3 regions of the Pseudobacillus sp. FSL P4-0506 genome follow, and region 3 is predicted to be linked to each of the others. Evidence: riboswitches for the same ligand, from Rfam matches in the RefSeq annotation. Region 3 holds a riboswitch; each other region holds the start of a gene.

Region 1 (3,731 bases), 1.7 Mb from region 3:
CATTGCAGGCGGTTTATCATCCGAAAGGTTGGAGCCTCCATCTATCATGTTGCGGACCTTTTGACCGTCTACATCTAAAATATATACGAATAAAGCCCCCGTTTGTTCTCGAAAGTGCGCTAACTTCTTTTGAAGCGAATGATAATTTCTATCTTCCTTTGGATCGTTTATAAACGATTCATACTTTTCCCCATCTATTGTTTCACTATAGTTTTTTGCTATATCCCCTGCGAAGGCTCCTAACGAATGATTGGCAGAAGTATGGACGGAATAGTAAATTCCTGCTGATGCAGCAAGGCCAATAGTAAAGATGATAGCTGTGATAACTAATAAAATTTTTGATCGAACAGAAGCGTTTTTTCTCATATTCTCCCCCTATGATCTTTAGTTGTAATAGATAGGCTTATTATCCTACTAATATTTTACTATAATGTATATCCTTTCTATTTTCAATTTTTAGCTATAATGATGGCTACCTTTTAACAGATAGCTTTCTAACATGCAAGATATAGGAAAATAAAAGGAGCTGCAGCTGAATAAGCGTTTATACTTTTCAGCTGCAGCTCCGGTCTTTACATCTATTATATTGTCTTTTAATTTTCTACTATTTTTTCTTGATCGGCATGATTTATCTTTACTTTGCGCATCTTATACACCGCGATTAACAAAATAAACCAAACAGGCGTAATGAATAAGGAAATACGAGTATCTTCCGCAAGAGCAAGCACGACAAGAACGAATGCCAGGAAAGCTAAAATTAAGTAATTAGCAAACGGGTAAAGCGGCATTTTAAATTTATTCACTTTCGCTAAATCCGGTCTTGTTTTACGGTATTTCAAATGGCTGATGATTGTAATGCCCCAAATAAAGATAAAACATACGGTAGAAACACTTGTGATTAATGTAAATACTCCCTCTGGCATCACATAGTTCAATACAACGGAAATCAAGATGACTACTGTTGAAAAGAACAAGGCATTAGAAGGTACCTTGCGACCATCAAGCTTGGCCAAAGATACAGGTGCATTTTTGTCTTTAGCAAGTGAGTAGACCATCCGGCTTGTACTAAAGATGGCACTATTACATGCTGAAGCCGCAGACGTCAACACGACGAAATTCACAATACCAGCAGCTGCAGCGATACCAACTGCCACGAATACTTGCACGAATGGGCTTTCGGTTGGGATAATATCGTTCCACGGATACACACTCATAATAACGATAAGCGCACCAATATAGAAAATAATAATCCGAATAGGAATATTGTTAATCGCTTTTGGAATAACTCTCTCTGGATCCTCTGTTTCACCCGCTGTCAACCCTACCAATTCAATGCCAACGAACGCAAACACGACCATCTGAAAGGAAAGGATAAATCCATTTATGCCATTAGGGAACATGCCGCCATGGCTCCATAGATTTGTAAAACTGGCTGCTCCTGAAGGAGTAGAAAAGCCTTTAATAATCATTACAACCCCAACAACAATCAGTGCTAGAATGGCGATAACCTTAATCAAAGCAAACCAGAATTCCATTTCACCAAACAGTTTGACAGTAGCAAGGTTCATAAATAGTAAAATGACAAGGGCGATTAACCCTGGCATCCACTGCGGGACAGATGGAAACCAATACTGAGTATACAAACCAACAGCCGTTAAATCGGCCATCGCAATAGAAATCCAACAGAACCAGTAGGTCCATCCAGTCATAAACGCTGCCATATTCCCTAAATAATCTCTTACAAAGTCAACAAACGAATGATAATTTAAATTACTTAAAAGCAATTCCCCAAGTGCACGCATGATTAAAAAACAAATGACTCCTGTAATCATATAAGCAAATAAAATGGAAGGGCCTGCTAAATGAATAGATTTTCCTGCTCCAAGAAATAATCCTGTTCCAATTGCCCCGCCAATAGCAATGAGTTGCACGTGCCGGTTTTTCAGGCCTCTCGACAAAGTTTGTTCCTGCATACCATTTCCCTCTTTCTACTTTTCGGAATATTCTTTCTTGTCGATTTAAAATATTTTGTTACGGTATTTAAATCGTAAGCTAATAAATTAAATATCCCACAATTAAAGTTTAATATAAAATTCGTTAATCCGAAAGAAAAAAGCGCTTACATTTTAGAATAAATAAATTCCTCAAAAGAACATGCATGCTCTGCAGTGGTAACTTTTGTCAATACACATGCTCCCGTTCCGTTAATGCCTGCAATTTCTAAAACAATCGAATCCAAGGCTTCTAACTCTTTTTCAGGGCAGTTTCTTTCATTTCTTGTTGTGCAATCAATCTAGAAATAGAGTCATTACAATTCTTTTTCTTACAAGGATAATTTCGAGCTTCTCCTCCTCCTTTTTACTTTTCTCCATTTTTCTCCGACAAAAAAAGACAGAGAAAAACAGGAGTATTTCCCATTTTTCTCTGTCCCTTGTACCTGAGAGTTTAACTCCTTTGGTGGCCTATGGCTCTCTCCAGAGATGCGTCCTATTGTAGTCCTTTTACCTGAGAGATTGATACCAGCTGGTACTTGCTCCTTCGGTGCTAAACCATGGGTCTAGTCTCTCCCACAATATTCATCCGCTCTTATCTATCTAATTTAGATACTAGTCTATGGAAGAGATCATGTCAACTGAATATTCAGAACTAAGTTGACTCAATTCTACAAAAAAGCTATTACATCTACTAAAGAGTAAAGAACTTAAAATACTATGCAGCTTAATAAACGTATACATTGCTTTTCAACTAATAGGCTCTGCTTAAAAATTTAATACATCATTTTTATAGCCATCTAAATTATACTGACTATTTGCCTTAGCATACCTTCCTCCGCCTTATTGATAAATTGATTACTGATAGGTAAAAAAAGCCGCCGCACAACCAGTGAATAACTGTATGTGAAGCGGTCTTTAATTTACCATTACTTATCCTGCATTTCCCGTAATTTTTGATCTCCTGGAAGCCAAAGAGCACAAATACCGAGAAGCGGGAGAAGACTTGATAGAATCATAATAAATTTTATTCCGAAACTGTCAGCGAGAAAGCCGAGGATGACAGCCCCGATAGCCCCCATCCCGAACGCAAGCCCAACAATTAAACCGGAAGCCATCCCAATTTTATTAGAAAGCAGCTCCTGTGCATAAACCACGGCTACACTAAAGCTTGATAGCAAGATAAAACCAATTAACAACAAGAGCGGCAGGACAGCGAAAGCCGGTACATATGGAAGAATGACTGTAAGCGGAGCAGCACCCAGCATGGAAAAGACAAGTAGATTTTTCCGGCCAAAGCGATCAGCCAGCGGCCCGCCAAGAAACGTGCCTGCCACGCCAGCAGCCAAGTAAACAAACAAATATAATTGTGATTGTTTAATAGTCAATCCATAATCCTTAATTAAATAAAATTGATAAAAGTTCGTTATAGCTGCCGCATACCAGGAGCGGGCAAATACAAAGAAAATTAATAACACCATTGCCCACTTTATCCGTGCCTGTAATTTTGTTTTTTCCAAGGAAACTTGCTGTTTCTTCTTTGCCGCCTGAGTTGTCAGCCGTTGCTTATACCAGGCGGAGACTCTTGAAAGCAGCAACGCACCAACTGCGGTAACTGCCGCAAACAATAACGCTCCCTTCTGACCAAGCGGTAAAAAAATGTAGGCTGTAAAAACTGGAGCCAGCGATTGGCCGCCGTTCCCGCCCATTTGATAAATGGATTGGGCCAGCCCTCGCTTG
Region 2 (3,731 bases), 760 kb from region 3:
TTTCCCGCGCTTAAAGCCACCACGAAAAGGAACGGACGAAATGCCGTTTTGTTTAAAGAACCATTGCAAATATAATTGAGTGGCTCGATATTCAGTAAAGATAATGACTTTATCATTAATAGATTGAACGAGTTCAAGCGCTTTTTCCGCTTTTGAGTTTCGTGTTACATTTTGTATGTGGGACAAAACGTTTTGGAAACTCTCCGGAAAATCAAGATGATCTCCGTACAGCTTTCTAGCCATGTTCTTCAAGGTAAAAAAGACTGCCTCTTTGCTGCTGCAAGCTTCCCGTTGCAAAGTAAGCAAAGAAAAGGAAGATCGTACATCGTCAGGCTGGCTGCGAACGAAATACTCAAGAGCCTGATAGAGGGAACGTTCTTCTTCTGTGAACGTTACTTTTACTGATTCTACTTTTCTCGCTGTCCATTCCACCCCTGTATCCTGCCGGCGGTTACGAATCATCACTTTATTCATTAGCTTGATTAAATGATGATGATTTTGTACCTGGCGGTCGCCCTTTTTAAACCGCTCTGTAAATTGTCCTTCGCTACCAAGATGGCCGGGCTTTAATAATGAAACAAGATGAAACATTTCATCAAGACGGTTTTGAATAGGTGTTGCCGTTAAAAGCAGGCAAAACTTCTTTTTTAAATGACGGACAAACTGATAGTTTTTGGTTTTATGGTTTTTTAATTTATGAGCCTCATCGATAATGACTAAATCATAGTCTTGTTCATAGATCTTTTCTTTGTGAGGGCTTCGCTTCGCCGTGTCGATAGACGAGATGACGATGTCATGCTGATCCCACGCATAAAATTTTTTCTGAGCGATAGCAGGAATATAAAACTTACTATTTAATTCATTGGCCCATTGGGAGACAAGAGAAGCTGGAGCTAAAATTAACACTTTTTTCACGAGGCCACGGATCAAGTATTCTTTTAATACCAATCCGGCTTCAATCGTTTTTCCCAGCCCTACTTCGTCCGCTAAAATCGCTTTTCCATTCATTTCTTCCACTACTCTTCTAGCTGCTTCAAGCTGATGGGGCAAGGCCGTAAGCTCTGGTAAAAAGCTAGGGGCTAACAATCCTTCAAAATTCGGCACCATCATTCGTGTTTCCATGTTTACAGTTGATTGAAAGAGCGGCCAATTGCCCCACGGCCCGTCTTGTTCTATTCTTTTCTCTAATTCTTCTTCCCAGGCGTGATTAAAATAGATTTCCACATTCATTTGAAAAACTCCTTTATAAAATATGTTGCCGAAACCTTACCTTTAATGGTAGGATGTAATTGAACAAAATATTATGTCATTTTACAAAAAAGCGAACATTCTTGATTCGTATGAATCAGATGTTCATAGTATGCCCATTTATTAATTAAATATAGCGAATGAAGGCGAGGGGAGAGACTGTTCATACAGCGCCGAAGGAGCAAACAAGCTTTTTGTGAATCTCTCAGGCAAAAGAACTCTTGCTGGACGCGACTCTGGAGAGCGTTTCGTAACGAAACCACCAAAGAAGACAGCCTGTTCATCAGGTTAAACTTTCAGGTTCAAGGACAGAGAACAACTTTTATAAGCTGTTCTCTGTCTTTTTTTATGCAAAAATAATGGGCTGAACCGTGAGAATGACAATGAGAGAGGGGTAGGGAAATGGGAGAGTTAAAGCGCACGCCATTGTTTGAATGGTATAAGCAGTCTGGAGCAAAAACAATTGACTTTGGAGGATGGGAGCTGCCTGTTCAGTTCTCAAGCATTAAGGAAGAACATGAAGCTGTCCGGACAAAAGCAGGACTTTTTGACGTTTCCCACATGGGCGAGGTTACTGTAAAAGGAGAAGGCGCATTGGCTTTCCTCCAAAAGATGATGACGAATGATTTGTCAAAGCTGCAGCCGAACCAAGCGATGTATACAATTATGTGCAATGAAAAAGGCGGAGCTGTTGATGATTTGCTTGTTTACATGCTTGCTGAAGAAAATTACCTGCTTGTTGTCAATGCTGCTAACACAGATAAGGATTTTGCCTGGCTAAAGAAGCATCAGGTAGGAGACGTGCAAATCGAAAATGTATCAAAAGACTGGGCACAGCTTGCCATCCAAGGGCCAGCCGCAGAAGGAATCTTGCAAAAGCTTGTACCTGACTTGGATTTGGGCGAAATCAGGCCTTTTAAATTCCGTCAAGAAGTCAGAATCAATGGGGTGCCTGCTCTGGTGTCACGCACTGGTTACACGGGAGAAGACGGCTTTGAAATTTACAGTCGCAGTGAGGAGGCCCCTAAGCTGTGGCAGGATCTTCTAGAAGCAGGTGAAGAAGTTGGGCTTCTTCCATGTGGTCTTGGTGCCCGTGATACTTTGCGGTTTGAAGCAAATCTAGCGCTGTACGGTCAAGAACTGGCAGAAGACATTTCTCCAATTGAAGCGGGCTTAGGCTTTGCTGTGAAAACAAATAAAGATGATTTTATCGGGCTGGAAGTTCTAAAGGAGCAGAAAGAAAATGGTCCGGAGCGAAAACTGATTGGTCTTGAAATGATTGACCGGGGGATTCCGCGCCATGGATATGCTGTTTTTTCAGGCGAAGAACAAGTTGGTCATGTGACAACCGGTACTCAGTCGCCGACTTTAAAGAAAAATATCGGGCTCGCTTTAGTAAAAGCAGAATGTGCTGTACCTGGTGAAGAACTGCTGGTGGAAGTCCGCGGTAAGAAGCTGGCAGCTAAAACTGTAAAACCGCCATTCTATAAACGTTCAAAATAAAAGAAGAGGGAAGGGAAAACATTATGAAGCATCGTTACTTGCCGATGACAGAAACGGACAAAAAGGAAATGCTTGCAGCAGTGGGTGTCCAAACAATAGACGAATTGTTTGCGGATATTCCTGAAAAAGTACGCTTTCAAGGATTATATGATATTAAGAAAGCGAAAGCGGAACCAGCACTCAAAAAAGAATTAAGCTCACTGGCAGCAAAGAATATAAATGCCAAGCAATATGCTTCCTTTTTAGGAGCGGGCGTATATGATCATTATACCCCTTCTATCGTGGATCATGTAATTTCCCGTTCGGAGTTTTACACAGCGTATACACCGTACCAGCCGGAAATCTCCCAAGGAGAGCTGCAGGCGATCTTTGAGTTCCAAACAATGATTTGTGAATTGACAGGTATGGATGTGGCCAACTCTTCTATGTATGACGGAGGTACAGCGTTGGCGGAAGCGGCTATGCTAAGTGCGGGCCAGACGAAAAGAAAGAAAGTGCTCGTGTCAGAAACCGTTCATCCAGAGTCGCGCGATGTGTTAAAAACATATGCTAAAGGCCAAAACATTGAGGTAGTCGTTATCCCTCATAAAAATGGCGTAACAGATATTGAGCAATTAAATACATTGGTGGATAACGATACAGCAGCTGTTATTGTTCAATATCCTAACTTCTTTGGAGCTATTGAATCACTTTCTGAAGTGGAAAAAGCAGCTCATAGCGCAAAAGCAATGTTTGTCGTTTCTTCTAACCCGCTTGCTCTCGGTGCGTTGACGCCTCCTGGAAAGCTTGGAGCGGACATAGTGGTCGGCGATGCGCAGCCATTCGGCATTCCAGCTCAATTTGGCGGGCCGCACTGCGGATATTTTGCGGTGACGAAAAAGCTGATGCGTAAAGTTCCGGGTCGCCTCGTTGGCCAGACGCATGATGACCAAGGACAACGCGGCTTTGTATTGACGCTTCAAGCACGCGAGCAGCATATT
Region 3 (3,731 bases):
TCTCTTTGGTGCATTCTAGTTAGTGTGATAGAGCCTTCTCCATCTATAATCCCTGCTAAATAGCCCGCTTCCCAATCTTTCATGTCCTCTCCTCCTGAATTATTGTCATTCTTGAAAAATGGAAGCTTTGTGAAAGAAAAAACTTCGTCAAGTTGTTATGATCATCTACTTATATTGAAGCTTCAAAACATAGAACTGTTATGTCTATGAGTCTGTTTTTCTAAGGAAGGATAATAAACATTAAATTCTTATCTAGTTAATGACCCAGGTGTAGGGTTTAAATACGAGAAGCTTTACTAACCCAGCGCATAACAGCAGTAATGACATCTTCGAGTTCTTTGCCGATTGGGGTTAGTTCATAGATCACTTTTCTTGGGGAGGATTCAAATGTTTTCTTCACAACTAGTCTCTCATTTTCTAGCTCGCGCAGTCGTTCTGTAAGGAGCCGATCAGAAATGCCGGGGATTTCGTTTAATAATTCGTGATACCGTTTAGGGCCTTTCAGCAGTGTATAAATAATGACTCCCATCCAGCGCTTTCCGATGAACTCGATCGTGTGGTGAAAGTTATCGCAAATAGTGGTCTTATCTTTGTACTGAGAACAATTCAACTCATTTTGTTGGCTCATTCTATAACCTCAATGTTTTTATATAAATTTTAGCATATAGTATTTGACAAACCAAGCTTACTAATAGTAAGCTTGGTTTTGAACTTACTTAAAGTAAGTTCAATTAGGAGGGAAAGAAAGTGACAACAACTATGCAAAGTTTATCAGAAGTGATTCGCAATCGCCATTCTGTTAGAAAATATGATCCAACTTATAAAATTTCGAGAAATGAAATAGAAGAAATGCTGCAAGAAGCGATGCTAGCTCCTTCATCTAGCAACCTTCAGCCATGGCGCTTTATCGTTATTGATAATGAGGAGGTAAAGAAGGAACTAAGAGCCATTGCTTACAACCAAGAGCAAGTGGAGACATCTTCAGCTGTCATTGCTGTTCTAGGCGATGTAGAAATGTATAAAAATGTTGAAAAGGTATACCAAAGCAGCTATGAAGCTGGCTTTATGGATGAAGCGAGTATGAATAAACTGATTCAAAACACATATAATACGTATCCTAATGCGCCAGTTGAAGCAAGAGCCAATATTGCTTCATTTGATGCAGGGCTCGTCTCTATGCAGCTTATGCTTATTGCCAAAGCGAATGGTTATGATACGGTAACTATGGGCGGCTTTGATAAGCAGAAGTTTGCTGAGCGGTTTGATGTACCGGAACGCTACATTCCAATTGTTTTAATCGCTATTGGTAAAGCTGCTGCGCCTGCTCATAAAACGACTCGTCTTCCGCTGGAAGAAACAGTTCGTTTTATCTAACTAAATAGACGTTATTTAATAAAAGAGCATTTTCTGGTTTTTCAGAGTGCTCTTTTTATATTGCTTTTTCCTATCTTCATAAATTGAAAAAAGTGGTTGACAATTATAATTATTTTTAATATTCTAAACAAAAATAACGGATGACGATTGTGGGAGAGCGCGAGCAATAAGCCACCGAAGGAGCAAGTTCCAAAAAGACCCTTGGAGCTAATCTCTCAGGTAGAAGAACCACAATGGGACGCACCTCTGGAGAGCGCGTTTAGGTACGCCACCAAAGGGGAAGACTCTACGATCGATAAGAGTTAAACTCTCAGGTAAAAGGACAGAGAAGGGAAATGTTACCCTTTTCTGTCCTTTTTTGTGTGCAGAAAAAGGTAGCGAGAGATAAATGTACAGCACATGTTTAAAAGAGGAAATCTGAATAGGAGGCAAGGAAATGAGTTTGCAAAAAAATGATTTTACTATTTTTGAGGCGATTGAGAAAGAAAAGAGACGCCAGCATGAGACATTGGAATTGATTGCATCAGAAAACTTTGTCAGCCCGGATGTATTAGAAGCTATGGGAAGTGTAATGACGAATAAGTACGCGGAAGGATATCCGGGAAGGCGCTACTATGGGGGCTGTGAATTTGTCGATGTGGCGGAACGGGCAGCGATTGAACGTCTGACCAACCTATTTTGTGCTAAATATGCCAATGTGCAGCCTCACTCGGGGGCGCAGGCGAATCTCGCCGTCTTTTATGCACTGCTTCAGCCTGGCGATAAAATCATGGGCATGAATCTTTCGCATGGCGGACATTTAACTCACGGAAGCCCTGTGAGTATTTCTGGCAAATGGTTTGAGGTTGTTTCTTATGGAGTAAAGGAGGATACGCAATTAATTGATTACGATGAATTGGAGGAGATTGCCCATAAAGAAAAACCGAAATTGATCATTGCCGGGGCGAGTGCTTATCCGAGAACGATTGATTTTGCCCGCTTTAAAGAGATTGCCGATCAAGTGGACGCGAAATTGATGGTGGACATGGCGCATATCGCCGGGCTGGTGGCAGCAGGTCTTCACCCTTCTCCTGTTCCTTATGCAGATGTTGTGACAAGCACTACCCACAAAACATTGAGGGGGCCTCGGGGCGGCATTGTGTTAACGAACGACGAGGAAATCATTAAGGCTATTAACAAAGCAGTATTCCCAGGAATCCAGGGAGGCCCCCTTATGCACATTATTGCAGCAAAAGCGGTAGCTTTCAACGAAGCGGCGCAGCCGGACTTTAAAGAGTATGCCAAGCAAGTTATCCGAAACAGCCAGGCACTGGGCGAAGCGTTAAAGAGGGAAGGAGCTGCTCTTGTTTCCGGGGGGACAGATAACCACCTTGTCCTGCTGGATGTGCGTCCGTGGAGTCTGACTGGAAAAGAAGCAGAGCGTTTGCTTGAGGAAGCAGGTATTACCGTAAATAAGAACACGATTCCTTATGATCCGGAAGGCCCGTTTGTGACGAGCGGAGTGCGGATGGGAACAGCTGCGTTAACTACGCGCGGCATGAAAGAAGAGCAAATGGAGAAAATTGCTCAGGTGATAGCCGCTGTGTTGAAAAACAAAGGGGAACCGGCGGTACTGGCACAGGCAAAAGAAACAACGGCCTCTATTTGCGAAGCTTATCCATTATTCCAACAGTCAGTCAACGTATAGGAAAGGAGCAACAAAATGGAATTTCAAAGCTGCTTTGACATTATCGGGCCTATTATGGTGGGGCCGTCAAGTTCTCACACCGCTGGCGTTGTATCGATTGGCAAATTTATTTATGAATGGTTGGGCGGGTGTCCTGAAGAGGCGGATATTGTCTTCTATGATTCCTTTGCTGAAACCTATCAAGGGCATGGAACGGATAAAGCACTGCTTGGCGGTTTACTTGGCATGGGGACGGATGACTCGGGCATTCGGGATGCTCTGAAGCGGGCCGGGGAGGTTGGCCTGGATTATACGATTGAGCCGCAAGGAAGCTGCTTATTTTTTGACCATCCGAACACGGCTATGGTTACAGCTAGACGGGGGAACCAGCTTGTAAAAGTAGGCGGTGCTTCTCTCGGAGGCGGGTTATCGAAAATCTTTATGATCAACGGCCGAATGGTCGATATTCGTTTGAGCACGAGCGATGATTTTTCGGTGCTGGCTAGAAACTATCAGATATATCGATTAAGAGAAGAAATTGCGAGGAATGCCTGATGGAGATCTTATCAATGAAACAGCTTCTGAAGTCTTGTGAAAAGGAGCAGAAAAGTATCGGTGAAGTGATGCTGCTGCTAGAAGAAAAGAAATCAGGCAAAAATCAACAAACGATTCTTCGCATGATGGAAGAACG

Evidence for each region. Region 3 has a riboswitch for glycine ahead of glyA (serine hydroxymethyltransferase). Riboswitches for the same ligand answer to the same signal wherever they lie in the genome.
Region 1: another riboswitch for glycine. It lies ahead of MKZ02_RS14620 (amino acid permease); the one in region 3 lies ahead of glyA (serine hydroxymethyltransferase).
Region 2: another riboswitch for glycine. It lies ahead of gcvT (glycine cleavage system aminomethyltransferase GcvT); the one in region 3 lies ahead of glyA (serine hydroxymethyltransferase).

What each region holds. Positions count from the first base shown of each region.
Region 1 is NZ_JBBOOI010000001.1:2,896,959-2,900,689, forward strand. It holds gene MKZ02_RS14615 (methyl-accepting chemotaxis protein) at 1-366, opposite strand, end outside; gene MKZ02_RS14620 (amino acid permease) at 594-1,973, opposite strand; glycine riboswitch at 2,422-2,481, opposite strand; glycine riboswitch at 2,484-2,580, opposite strand; gene MKZ02_RS14625 (MFS transporter) at 2,921-3,731, opposite strand, start outside.
Region 2 is NZ_JBBOOI010000001.1:1,979,867-1,983,597, forward strand. It holds gene MKZ02_RS09755 (DEAD/DEAH box helicase) at 1-1,230, opposite strand, end outside; glycine riboswitch at 1,389-1,479, shown strand; glycine riboswitch at 1,483-1,562, shown strand; gene gcvT (glycine cleavage system aminomethyltransferase GcvT) at 1,651-2,751, shown strand; gene gcvPA (aminomethyl-transferring glycine dehydrogenase subunit GcvPA) at 2,775-3,731, shown strand, end outside.
Region 3 is NZ_JBBOOI010000001.1:1,219,632-1,223,362, forward strand. It holds gene MKZ02_RS05865 (LAGLIDADG family homing endonuclease) at 1-83, opposite strand, end outside; gene MKZ02_RS05870 (winged helix-turn-helix transcriptional regulator) at 278-628, opposite strand; gene MKZ02_RS05875 (nitroreductase family protein) at 748-1,374, shown strand; glycine riboswitch at 1,515-1,615, shown strand; glycine riboswitch at 1,619-1,702, shown strand; gene glyA (serine hydroxymethyltransferase) at 1,811-3,061, shown strand; gene MKZ02_RS05885 (serine dehydratase beta chain) at 3,077-3,595, shown strand; gene sdaAA (L-serine ammonia-lyase, iron-sulfur-dependent, subunit alpha) at 3,595-3,731, shown strand, end outside.